Regions from separate parts of the Enterobacter cloacae complex sp. 394F7 genome, predicted to be linked through region 1. Evidence: predicted binding sites of a transcription regulator. Region 1 holds the regulator's gene; each other region holds the start of a gene.
What was found. The regulator CRP, encoded in region 1, controls carbon source genes, mostly activating them, when cyclic AMP is high. The targets are predictions, from matches to a motif close to ATGTGANNNNNNTCACAT.
Positions count from the first base shown of each region.

Region 2: yrbN (protein YrbN) is a predicted target of CRP. The motif match lies at 1,667-1,684, and genes of this name have one in related genera.
Region 3: focA (formate transporter FocA) is a predicted target of CRP. The motif match lies at 1,679-1,696, and genes of this name have one in related genera.
Region 4: hpt (hypoxanthine phosphoribosyltransferase) is a predicted target of CRP. The motif match lies at 1,262-1,279, and genes of this name have one in related genera.

Region 1 is NZ_JBXWCS010000025.1:15,611-18,781, forward strand. It holds gene AC2FAK_RS22450 (phosphoribulokinase) at 1-240, shown strand, start outside; gene AC2FAK_RS22455 (OsmC family protein) at 307-711, opposite strand; gene crp (cAMP-activated global transcriptional regulator CRP) at 1,022-1,654, shown strand; gene AC2FAK_RS22465 (YccS/YhfK family putative transporter) at 1,712-3,171, shown strand, end outside.
Region 2 is NZ_JBXWCS010000011.1:39,291-42,461, forward strand. It holds gene AC2FAK_RS16700 (DEAD/DEAH family ATP-dependent RNA helicase) at 1-1,587, opposite strand, end outside; gene yrbN (protein YrbN) at 1,580-1,660, opposite strand; gene nlpI (lipoprotein NlpI) at 1,769-2,653, opposite strand; gene pnp (polyribonucleotide nucleotidyltransferase) at 2,762-3,171, opposite strand, start outside.
Region 3 is NZ_JBXWCS010000008.1:23,181-26,351, forward strand. It holds gene pflB (formate C-acetyltransferase) at 1-711, opposite strand, end outside; gene focA (formate transporter FocA) at 763-1,620, opposite strand; gene ycaO (30S ribosomal protein S12 methylthiotransferase accessory factor YcaO) at 2,027-3,171, opposite strand, start outside.
Region 4 is NZ_JBXWCS010000001.1:436,105-439,275, reverse strand. It holds gene can (carbonate dehydratase) at 1-537, shown strand, start outside; gene hpt (hypoxanthine phosphoribosyltransferase) at 597-1,133, opposite strand; gene AC2FAK_RS02115 (glucose/quinate/shikimate family membrane-bound PQQ-dependent dehydrogenase) at 1,342-3,171, shown strand, end outside.

The DNA.
Region 1 (3,171 bases):
GTGGACACTTCCAACCCGTTCGCGGCCAAAAGTATCCCGTCGCTGGATGAGAGCTTTGTGGTGATCCATTTCCGCAATCTCGACGGCATCGATTACCCCTGGCTGCTGGCGATGCTGCAGGGTTCGTTTATTTCTCACATGAATACGTTAGTGGTGCCCGGCGGAAAAATGGGGCTGGCGATGGAGCTGATCATGACGCCGCTGGTGCAGCGGTTGATGGAAGGGAAACAGATCGCATAATCATATTCCCTCTCCCGGTGGGAGAGGGTTAGGGTGAGGGCATCAACACGCACGATGCCCCATCAATCACGCCTCGATCACTTCATACGAATGGGTAATTTTTACCGCTTTCTCCAGCATTAATGCCACAGAGCAGTATTTTTCCGCAGACAGATCCACCGCGCGTGAGACGGCAGCATCTTTCAGCGCTTTCCCGGTGACAACAAAATGCAGGTTAATGTGCGTGAACAGGCGTGGCGCCTCTTCGCGACGTTCTGACGTGAGCTTGACTTCACAGTCGGTCACATCATGACGGCCCTTTTGCAGAATCGACACCACGTCAATCGCGCTGCATCCCCCTGCCGCCATCAGCACCATCTCCATTGGGCTGGGTGCTTTATCGCCGGAGTTACCGTCCATCAAAATCTGGTGTCCCGACGAGGACTCGCCCAGGAACGTTAAACCTTCTACCCATTTCACGCGCGCTTGCATATTCATTAGCTCCAACGTTGCATTTTTGGTGACAGATTACGCGTGCGTTACATTTCTCGCAATGGAAGGCGACCTGCGTCATGCTGAAGCGAGACACCAGGAGACACGCGGCGAAAGCTATGCTAAAACACTCTGGATGCTACAGTAATACATTGACGTTACACATGTATGCAGAGGACATCAAACTTTACTGGCTGCGAAACGTTACGACAGCCGACTTCCCAGGTATGGGTAAGAATTCGATTGCAACCCCAGAGTCCGGATGCATCTTATGACTCTGGTGACAGCTTATAACAGAGGATAACAGCGCATGGTGCTTGGCAAACCGCAAACAGACCCGACTCTCGAATGGTTCTTGTCTCATTGCCACATTCATAAGTACCCATCGAAGAGCACGCTGATTCACCAGGGTGAAAAAGCGGAAACGTTGTATTACATCGTCAAAGGCTCGGTGGCAGTGCTGATCAAAGATGAAGAAGGGAAAGAGATGATCCTTTCTTATCTGAACCAGGGCGATTTTATCGGTGAACTGGGCCTGTTTGAAGAAGGCCAGGAACGTAGCGCCTGGGTTCGTGCAAAGACAGCATGTGAAGTGGCTGAAATTTCCTACAAGAAATTCCGTCAGTTGATTCAGGTTAACCCTGACATCCTGATGCGTCTTTCTTCGCAGATGGCTCGCCGTCTGCAGGTGACATCAGAGAAAGTGGGTAACCTCGCCTTCCTGGACGTGACCGGCCGTATCGCGCAGACCCTGCTGAACCTGGCGAAACAGCCAGACGCTATGACCCACCCTGACGGCATGCAAATTAAAATTACCCGCCAGGAAATTGGTCAGATCGTCGGTTGCTCCCGTGAAACAGTGGGCCGTATCCTGAAAATGCTGGAAGATCAGAACCTGATCTCCGCCCACGGTAAAACCATCGTGGTTTACGGAACCCGTTAATCCCGATAAAACGGCGTGCCATCGCAAGGTGTCACGCCGTTTTTGTCTCTACTCCCCATGTGGCGCAGGCTGATTTATCACCCGGAAGTTAACTACGCACTGCGACAAACGCTGGTGTTGTGCCTTCCTGTGGCCGTGGGCCTGATCCTTGGGCATCTTCAGCAGGGGCTGCTGTTTTCACTGGTTCCCGCCTGCTGCAACATTGCCGGTCTCGACACCCCGCATAAGCGTTTTTTCAAACGTCTGATTATCGGCGGTTCGCTGTTTGCCGGGTGTAGCCTGGCCGTGCAGCTTTTGCTGGCCCGCGATATTCCGCTGCCGCTGATCCTGAGCGTGCTGGCGATGACGCTGGGGGTGACCGCCGAAATCAGTTCGCTGCACGCGCGGTTACTGCCCGCCTCACTCATCGCGGCCATCTTTACCCTGAGTCTCGCAGGTAACATGCCAGTGTGGGAGCCGCTGCTGATCTACGCCCTCGGTACGCTATGGTATGGCCTGTTTAACTGGTTCTGGTTCTGGCTGTGGCGGGAACAACCGCTGCGTGAATCCCTGAGCCTGCTCTATGTCCAGCTTGCGGAGTACTGCGAAGCCAAATACACACTGCTGACCCAGCATACCGACCCGGAAAAATCGCTGCCGCCGCTGCTGACGCGCCAGCAGAAGGTGGTGGATCTGATAAGCCAGTGCTACCAGCAACTGCATATGCTGGCCGCCAACAAGAACCACGAATATAAACGGCTGCTGCGCACCTTCCAGGTAGGGCTGGATCTGCAGGAGCATATCTCCGTGAGCCTGCACCACCCGAAGGAGGTGCAAAAGCTGGTGGAGCGCAGCCATGCCGAAGCGGTGATCCGCTGGAACGCGCAGACCGTGTCCGCACGCCTGCGGGTACTGGCCGACGACATTCTTTATCACCGCTACCCCACCCGCTTTAACATGGACAAGCAGCTCGGCGCACTGGAGAAAATCGCCCGCCAGCACGAGGATAACCCGGTAGGCCAGTTTGCCGCCTGGCACTTCAGCCGTATTGCCCGCGTGCTGCGTACCCAGCGCCCGCTCTATCCCCGCGATCTGATGGCGGATAAGCAAAAGCGCCTGCCGCTGCTGCCTGCGCTTAAAAGCTATCTCTCGTTTAAATCTTCCGCCCTGCGCAACGCCGCCCGGATTAGCGTGATGCTGAGCATCGCCAGCCTGATGGGCATGGCGCTGCATCTGCCCAAACCCTACTGGATATTAATGACGGTACTGTTTGTCACCCAGAACGGCTACGGCGCCACGCGGGTGCGTATTCTGCACCGGGCGGGCGGAACCATGGCGGGGTTGATTATCGCAGGCGTAACGCTGCACTTCCACGTGCCGGAAGGCTATACGCTGGCAGGCATGCTATTGATTACCCTGGTGAGCTACCTGATCATCCGCAAAAACTACGGCTGGGCGATGGTGGGCTTTACGGTTACGGCGGTATATACCCTGCAATTGCTTACGCTCAATGGCGAACAATTTATTGTCGCCAGGCT
Region 2 (3,171 bases), on a different contig from region 1:
GATGTTACCGATGTAACGGCTGCTGATGTCGCCTTCGTTCGCGATCGCGCCAACGATATGACGAACTTCAACACCATCATCACGGCCCACTTCAATGCGGTACAGTTCCATTTCGCCAGCGTCACGACGCTCACGACGTGGACGGTCTTCGCCACCACGCTCTGAACGGTCACCACGTGGGCCACGATCGTTACGGTCACCACGGCGTTCGAAGCGATCGTCACGATCGCGGAACTCACGACGAGGACGCATCGGTGCATCTGGTGGCACGATCAGGGTACGTTCGCCCTGTGCCATCTTCAGCAGTGCTGCAGCCAGCGTTTCGATATCCAGCTCTTCGCCTTCAGCGGTCGGCTGAATCTGCGCCAGCAGCGCACGGTACTGATCCAGATCGCTGCTTTCCAGCTGCTGCTGGACTTTCGCGGCGAATTTTTCCAGACGGCGTTTGCCCAGCAGTTCTGCGTTTGGCAGCTCCGCTTCCGGAATGGTCAGCTTCATGGTGCGTTCAATGTTACGCAGCAGACGGCGCTCGCGGTTCTCAACGAACAGCAGGGCACGACCCGCACGACCTGCACGACCGGTACGGCCGATACGGTGAACGTAAGACTCGGAGTCCATTGGGATGTCGTAGTTTACAACCAGGCTGATACGCTCAACGTCCAGACCACGTGCTGCCACGTCGGTTGCAATCAGGATATCCAGACGACCGTCTTTCAGACGCTCCAGCGTCTGCTCACGCAGAGCCTGGTTCATGTCGCCATTCAGCGCTGCGCTGTTGTAGCCGTTACGCTCCAGAGCTTCAGCCACTTCCAGGGTCGCGTTTTTGGTACGAACGAAGATAATCGCCGCATCAAAATCTTCCGCTTCCAGGAAACGCACCAGCGCTTCGTTTTTGCGCATGCCGTACACAGACCAGTAGCTCTGGCTGATGTCCGGGCGAGTGGTAACGCTGGACTGAATGCGCACTTCCTGCGGCTCTTTCATGAAGCGGCGGGTAATGCGACGGATTGCTTCTGGCATGGTGGCAGAGAACAGAGCGGTCTGGTGACCTTCCGGGATCTGCGCCATGATGGTTTCTACGTCTTCGATGAAGCCCATACGCAGCATTTCGTCGGCTTCATCCAGTACCAGACCGCTCAGTTTAGAGAGATCCAGTGTACCGCGCTTCAGGTGATCCAGCAGACGGCCCGGCGTACCGACAACAATCTGTGGGCCCTGGCGCAGGGCGCGTAACTGCACGTCATAACGCTGGCCGCCGTACAGGGCTACCACGTTTACGCCGCGCATGTGTTTAGAGAATTCCGTCATCGCTTCCGCAACCTGAACCGCCAGTTCACGGGTTGGAGCCAGGACGAGGATCTGCGGTGCACGCAGGTCCGGATCAATGTTGTTCAGCAGCGGCAGCGAGAATGCTGCGGTTTTGCCGCTACCAGTCTGGGCCATGCCCAGCACGTCACGACCAGAGAGCAGATGTGGGATACATTCTGCCTGGATCGGAGATGGTTTTTCGTAACCGAGATCGTTAAGAGCTTCAAGGATAGGAGCCTTCAGGCCCAGATCTGCAAAAGTGGTTTCGAATTCAGCCATGTAGTACGAGTGCCTCAATGTCAATGGCGGCCAGTCTACTTAGCTCATCGTGAAAATGATCTGCAATTTTCATTGAAAAGTGTGAACCGGCTCAAATTAGGTGTATTGACGAACAACAACGCCCTCACCAGTGAAGGTGATGGCAATCAAAAAGATTACGGGCTGATGTTTATGTCGTCAGCTATTGCTGGTCCGATTCTGCCAGGTCATCTTGCTCCTGGCCCAAGAGCGATAATTCCAACAATGCATAACGGTGCTCAACGAAGTTGTGTACGTTGTTAGCAACCGCTAATTTGAACAGTGCCGTAGCGCTGTCCTTATCCCCCAGACTTAGGTAGTACTTACCTAAATAGAAGTTGGTTTCACTGAGATGCTCAGCGAGCGAGGTGTTATCCGTTGCGTCCGCCTTGAGGCGTTCCATCAGCGTTGCTTCGCTAATGTTGCCCAGGTAGAACTCGACAATGTTCCATCCCCACTGTTCCTTGTCCGATTTGTCGAAGCGCTGTTTCAGTGCCTCTTTTGCCTGCTTCTCATCGAGCTTCTGCTCAACGATGTAAAGCCACAGGCTACGGAAAGGATCATTAGGATCGTCTTGATAAAACGCCAGCAGATCATCTTGCGCTAACTTATCACGACCGCCGTAATACAATGCGATACCGCGATTCAAGTGCGCGTAGTTGTAAGTTGGATCAAGCTCAAGTACAGAATCAAACGCTTCATAGGCAGCATCAAAATTGCCTGCCTGCGTTAAATAAATGCCTAAGTAATTGAATACTTCAGGCATATCAGGTCGGATAGCCAGCGCTTGTGAGAAATCATTTCGCGCTAATGCCCTCAGACCGAGACTATCATACAACACTCCGCGCTCATATAAAAGCTGTGCGCGTTCGTCATCGGTTAAAGCCCGACTGGCAAGAATTTGTTCCATGCGTGCCAGAATCACTTCCTGCTGCAAAGTCGGTTGCAATGGCACTGCGAGGACTTCGCTCTTACGCCAGGCAGAGTTGCTGCATCCTGCCAGCGTTAAAGCTGTCGCAACGAAACACCAGCGCAAAAAAGGCTTCATTTCCCACTCCCGAAGACAACTATTGGATGAACGTCCTGTCCCCCGGCGGCTTAACAAGGCGTCCTGCCTGATAATGGCCCTCCGCGATGCGGAGGGCAAATGGCAACCTTACTCGCCTTGCTGTTCTGCTGCCGGTGCTTCTGGCGCAGCAGCTGGCTGAGACTGCTCGGTTGCTTCTTTAATGCTCAGACGGATACGGCCCTGGCGGTCAACTTCCAGAACTTTAACCGGTACTTCCTGACCCATCTGCAGGTAATCGGTCACTTTCTCAACGCGCTTGTCAGCGATTTGAGAGATGTGTACCAGACCTTCTTTACCGCCACCGATGGCAACGAACGCGCCAAAGTCAACGATACGGGTCACTTTACCATTGTAGATACGGCCCACTTCGATTTCTGCAGTGATTTCTTCGATGCGACGAATCGCGAATTTCGCTTTTTCGCCGTCGGTCGCTGCGATCTTCACCGTACCGTCATCTTCGATTTCAATGGTGGTGCCGGTCTCTTCGGTCAGCGCAC
Region 3 (3,171 bases), on a different contig from region 1:
CATCTCTTTGATCTGACCCAGCGCACGGTGCTGTTCAGCGATCTCTTCACGCAGACGGATAGTCGCTTCCAGGTTTACGCCGTTTTCCAGATCGGACTGCAGGGAAACGAACTGCGCGTATTTGTCTTTCATCAGGAAGTCGATACCGTACAGCGCAACGCGACGGTAGTCACCGATGATACGGCCACGGCCATAGGCATCTGGCAGACCAGTCAGAACACCGGATTTACGGCAGTTCAGAATGTCTTTGGTGTAAACATCGAATACACCCTGGTTGTGGGTTTTACGGTATTCGGTGAAGATTTTTTTCAGCATTGGGTCCAGCTCGCGGTTGTACGCTTTGCAGGAACCTTCAACCATTTTGATACCACCGAACGGGATGATCGCACGTTTCAGTGGTGCTTCAGTCTGCAGACCAACGATTTTCTCAAGGGCTTTGTTGATGTAACCAGCATCGTGAGAAGTGATGGTGGAAGCAACGGAGGTGTCAAAATCAACTGGCGCGTGAGTGCGGTTTTCCAGTTTTACGCCTTCCATTACGCTGTCCCACAGCTTGGTGGTCGCTTCAGTTGCGCCAGCCAGGAAGGATTCGTCACCTTCATACGGGGTATAGTTTTTCTGAATGAAGTCACGTACGTTTACTTCATTCTGCCAGTCACCTTTTGCAAAACCTTCCCAGGCTGTGGCTAACTTTTCATTAAGCTCGGACATGTAACACCTACCTTCTTAAGTGGATTTTTTATTTACTGCCTGAGATAACCATCAATGATGATCGTCGCCACGCAGGTAAATGACCCAGTATGTCAACCCAACTAACAGACCCCCACCGATAATGTTCCCGATAGTGACAGGGATCAGGTTATCAGTAATGAAATTCATAATAGTCAGGTGAGAGAAACTTTCCGGGGTTGAACCAACTGCAGTCCAGAACTCCGGGCTCGCAAAGTTGCGGATTACAATACCCATTGGGATCATAAACATGTTCGCGATACTGTGCTCGAAGCCGCTGGCAACAAACATCGCAACCGGCAGAACCATAATCATGGCTTTGTCCATCAGGCTACGGCCGGAGTAACTCATCCATACCGCCAGACAGACCATCAGGTTCGCGAGGATGCCAAGTGCAACCGCTTCGATAAATGTGTGGTGCATTTTGTGGTCCGCGGTCTGCAGGACGTTCAGTCCCCAGCCACCGTTGGCGGTCATATACTCGCCAGAGAGCCACATCAACAAAACAAAGAGCAGACAGCCAATCAGGTTACCAACATAGACGTTAAGCCAGTTGCGCGCCAGTTGACCCCAGGTAATTCTTCCGCTGGCTTTTGCTACGACAATCAGCACCGTTGAGGTGAAGAGGTCGGCGCCGCAGATAACGCACAGAATCAGACCCAGTGAGAAGCAAATGCCGCCAATCAGTTTGGCCATGCCGTAAGGCATCGCGGCAGTACCGGTGGTGGCAGTGATGTAGAAGACGAACGCGATAGAGATGAACACACCGGCCGTGATCGCCAGATAGAACGTCTTCATCGGGTGTTTCGTTGCTTTATAGACACCTGCTTCTTCGGCCACTTTGGCCATCGCAGCAGGGAGTAAAAGATCAAAAGGGTTGTCAGCTTTCACACTAACTCTCTCTTTATTAAGTCGGCGACGAGATACTAACAAAGCATTATAGAAGAGAAATTGATATAGATCATATCTCGCCTGGCTTATAGGTCCGCAGTGTGTATGGTTTTACGACAAATGCGGTGTAAGTTTTTGATTATCCGTATAAAAATAAATTTTAAAAGTTATGAAAAGAGTTGAATTTTTTCGGTCGGCCACCTCTGAAACAGTTAATTAATATGGAGTATTTGCCATAAAAAGTAACAGTAAAGCCCAGGTAAATATTATTATATTTACCCATATTTAACTTTATTATTACATTCAACGTTCATTGCCGAAAAAAATAAAAAACGGGGCAATGAAATTGCCCCGTAATATAGCCCAGACGATTAAATACGCCTACTGCTGATAATGTTATATGCGCTTATTTTGACCAATAAGCGGCTTTTGCTTTCTGCAGTTTTTCATAGGCCTTCAACAGCGACTGATGCGCAGGGAAGGCTTTCAGATCGCTGTCTACCGCCTGCAGTCCGTAGAATGGCGCTTCGCCGCTCAGGGCCGCGCTGGCGGCTTCTACCGCCTCGGCACCGTACATGCGCACGAAGGCATTCAGGTACTGCAGTGGCTCACGATCCTCTTCCTGCGCAAGAAGCAGGAGGGTTTGCAGGCAGCGGTAGTAGTTGGTGCGCTCGGCAGAGAACACTGACTGGTTGAATTCCATGGTCCACTCGGTCCAGGCCAGGGCCTGATCCAGATCGCCGCCAGCCAGCGCCAGCATCGCTTTCAGCTCGCCGATGCGCAGGGTATACCAGCCGTTGTCTTTACCGGTAGCCAGACCCAGCAGTTCACGTACGCGCGTGAAGTCATCATGGCCTTCGTCGTCCAGCTGGGCGATCAGGTTCAGATAATCCTCTTTTTCCCACTCGCTGCCCGGCAGGGCCAGCAGCGTTTCACGCAGGTGCGCACCCATGCTGTTGTTCGCCAGCCACAGATCTTCAGCCGGATAGATATCGGACATGCCCGGCACCAGAATACGGCAGGCGTAAACACCCAGATGTTCGTAGTCAGCAATGTAGACTTCTTTATCTTCCGCGTTGAAGATGGCCATCAGGGTAGCGAACTCTTCTTCGGTCGTACCAGCAAAGCTCCAGTCGACGAATGGATAGTCTGCGTCCTGCTTGAACATATCCCAGGAGATCAAACCGCTGGAGTCGATGAAGTGGGTTTCGAGGTTGGTATGCTCGGCCACTTCTTCGTCGTCAAAGGTTGGTGGAGTAAATACATCGAGATCTTTCAGGCTACGGCCCTGCAGCAACTCGGTGACGGTACGCTCCAGCGCCACGCCGAAGTCAGGATGCGCGCCGAAGGAGGCGAAGCAGGTGCCGTTCGTCGGGTTAAACAGCACAACGCAGATAACCGGATATTTACCGCCCAGCGAGCCATCATACGCAAAGATAGGGAAGCCTTCTGCCTCCAGCTTAGCGATGGATTCCACCACGCCCGGATAGCGCGCCAGCACGTCGGCCGGAATTTCAGGCAGACTGATGGATTCAGCAATGATGCGGTTTT
Region 4 (3,171 bases), on a different contig from region 1:
TCCGACAGCCGTGTTCCGGCTGAGCGACTGACGGGCCTTGAGCCCGGCGAACTGTTTGTTCACCGTAACGTTGCCAACCTGGTGATTCATACCGATCTCAACTGCCTGTCTGTCGTTCAGTACGCCGTAGACGTCCTTGAGGTCGAGCACATCATTATTTGCGGTCACTACGGCTGCGGCGGTGTGCAGGCCGCTGTGGAAAACCCGGAACTGGGGCTCATCGATAACTGGCTGCTGCACATCCGCGATATCTGGTTCAAACATAGCTCACTGCTGGGTGAAATGCCGCAGGAGCGCCGGATGGACACGCTGTGTGAACTGAACGTGATGGAGCAGGTGTATAACCTGGGTCATTCAACGATCATGCAGTCAGCGTGGAAGCGCGGTCAGAAGGTCTCTATCCACGGCTGGGCGTACGGCATTCACGACGGCCTGCTGCGCAATCTGGAAGTGACCGCCACCAACCGCGAAACGCTGGAGCAGCGTTACCGTTCGGGCATTGCCAACCTCAAGCTTAAGCATGTGAACCATAAATAAAGCGGGGATTTTCTCCCTCTCCCTGTGGGAGAGGGCTGGGGTGAGGGCACCAGGCCGCACTACTCGTCCAGAAGCACAACCTTCCCAACATAAGGCAGATGGCGGTAACGCTGCGCGTAGTCAATACCGTAACCGACGACGAACTCGTCCGGAATAGAGAAACCAACAAACTCCACCGGTACCTGCACTTCACGGCGGTCTGGTTTATCCAGCAGAGTACAGATGGCCAAGGATTTCGGCTCACGCAGGCTCAGGATCTCGCGCACTTTAGAAAGTGTGTTACCGGAGTCGATGATGTCTTCGACGATCAACACATCTTTGCCACGAATATCTTCATCCAGATCTTTCAGGATTTTCACATCACGGGTTGTGGACATGCCGCTGCCGTAGCTGGAGGCGGTCATAAAATCGACCTCATGTGACACCTGCACTTCACGGCACAGGTCTGCCATGAACATGAAAGAGCCACGCAACAGACCAACCAGCACCATTTCGCTGCCGCTGTCCTTGTAATGTTCGGTGATTTGACGACCCAGTTCGGCGATACGCGCTTTGATCTCGGCTTCCGGGATCATCACTTCAACAGTATGTTTCATATTACTAACCATATGATTTTAATGAAAATCTCTCAATGCGGATGAGTGTTATTCCGGCATCGATACGCAAGCCAGCCATTATATCAGCAAATGGCTAAGCCTGGCGTATGAGTTATAAAAAGCAAATATTGTGATTCCGATCACACTTGTTAATACCTATAATTAGTTGCTAGCAAATTATTAACAAAAACTGACGAGTACACTTTCTATGGCTGAAACAAACTCTAAACAGCCGCGTCTACTGGTGACACTAACAGCGTTATTCGCCGCCTTCTGCGGCCTGTACCTGTTAATCGGTGGCGTCTGGCTGGTCGCAATTGGCGGCTCCTGGTACTACCCCATTGCGGGCCTGGTTATGCTTGGCGTAACTGTTCTGCTCTGGCGTAGAAAACAATCCGCACTGTGGCTTTATGCGGCATTACTCCTCGCAACCATGATCTGGGGCGTCTGGGAAGTCGGGTTCGACTTCTGGGCACTGACGCCACGCAGCGACATTCTGGTCTTCTTCGGTATCTGGCTGATCCTGCCGTTCGTCTGGCGTCGCCTGATTGTACCTTCCAGCGGTGCCGTTGCGGCGCTGCTTGTCGCTCTGCTAATCAGTGGCGGTATCCTGACCTGGGCCGGCTTTAACGACCCGCAGGAGATCAACGGTACGCTGAATGCAGAATCCACCCCTGCGGCGGCTATCTCGCAGGTGGCTGACGGCGACTGGCCAGCGTATGGCCGTAACCAGGAAGGTCAGCGCTACTCCCCGCTGAAGCAGATCAACGCGGACAACGTGAAAAACCTGAAAGAAGCCTGGGTATTCCGTACCGGCGATCTGAAGATGCCAAACGATCCGGGTGAACTGACCAACGAAGTGACGCCAATTAAAGTGGGCAACATGCTTTATCTGTGTACGGCGCACCAGCGCCTGTTCGCGCTCGACGCGGCCACCGGTAAAGAGAAATGGCACTTCGATCCGCAGCTGAACTCCAACCCGTCGTTCCAGCACATCACCTGCCGCGGTGTCTCTTACCACGAAGCGCGTGCGGATAATGCCAGCCCGGACGTCATTGCCGACTGTCCTCGCCGCATTATGCTGCCGGTGAACGATGGCCGCCTGTTCGCGATTAACGCCGAAACGGGCAAGCTGTGCGAAACCTTCGCCAACAAAGGTATCCTGAACCTGCAGACCAACATGCCGGACACCACGCCGGGTCTGTATGAACCCACCTCACCGCCAATTATCACTGATAAAACCATCGTGATTGCTGGTTCGGTGACGGATAACTTCTCCACCCGCGAAACCTCTGGCGTTATCCGTGGTTTCGACGTGAATACCGGTAAACTGCTATGGGCCTTCGATCCGGGCGCGAAAGATCCTAACGCGATCCCGTCTGATGAACACACCTTTACCTTCAACTCGCCAAACTCCTGGGCACCGGCTGCGTATGATGCGAAGCTGGATCTGGTCTACTTGCCAATGGGCGTGACCACGCCTGATATCTGGGGCGGTAACCGTACCCCTGAGCAGGAACGTTATGCCAGCTCCATTCTGGCGCTGAACGCGACCACCGGTAAACTGGCGTGGAGCTACCAGACCGTACACCACGATCTGTGGGATATGGATATGCCGTCCCAGCCAACGCTGGCAGACATTACCGTTAACGGCAAAACCGTTCCGGTGATTTATGCTCCGGCGAAAACCGGTAACATCTTCGTACTGGACCGTCGTAACGGCGAGCTGGTTGTGCCTGCACCGGAAAAACCGGTTCCTCAGGGCGCGGCTAAAGGCGATTACGTCACAAAAACGCAGCCGTTCTCCGAACTGAGCTTCCGTCCGAAGAAAGACCTCAGCGGCGCAGACATGTGGGGTGCCACCATGTTTGACCAGCTGGTGTGCCGCGTAATGTTCCATCAGCTGCGCTATGAAGGCATCTTTACCCCGCCTTCTGAGCAGGGCACGCTGGTCTTCCCGGGTAACCTTGGGATGTTCGAATGGGGCGGGATCTCCGTTGACCCTAACCGCCAGGTAGCGATCGCCAACCCGATGGCG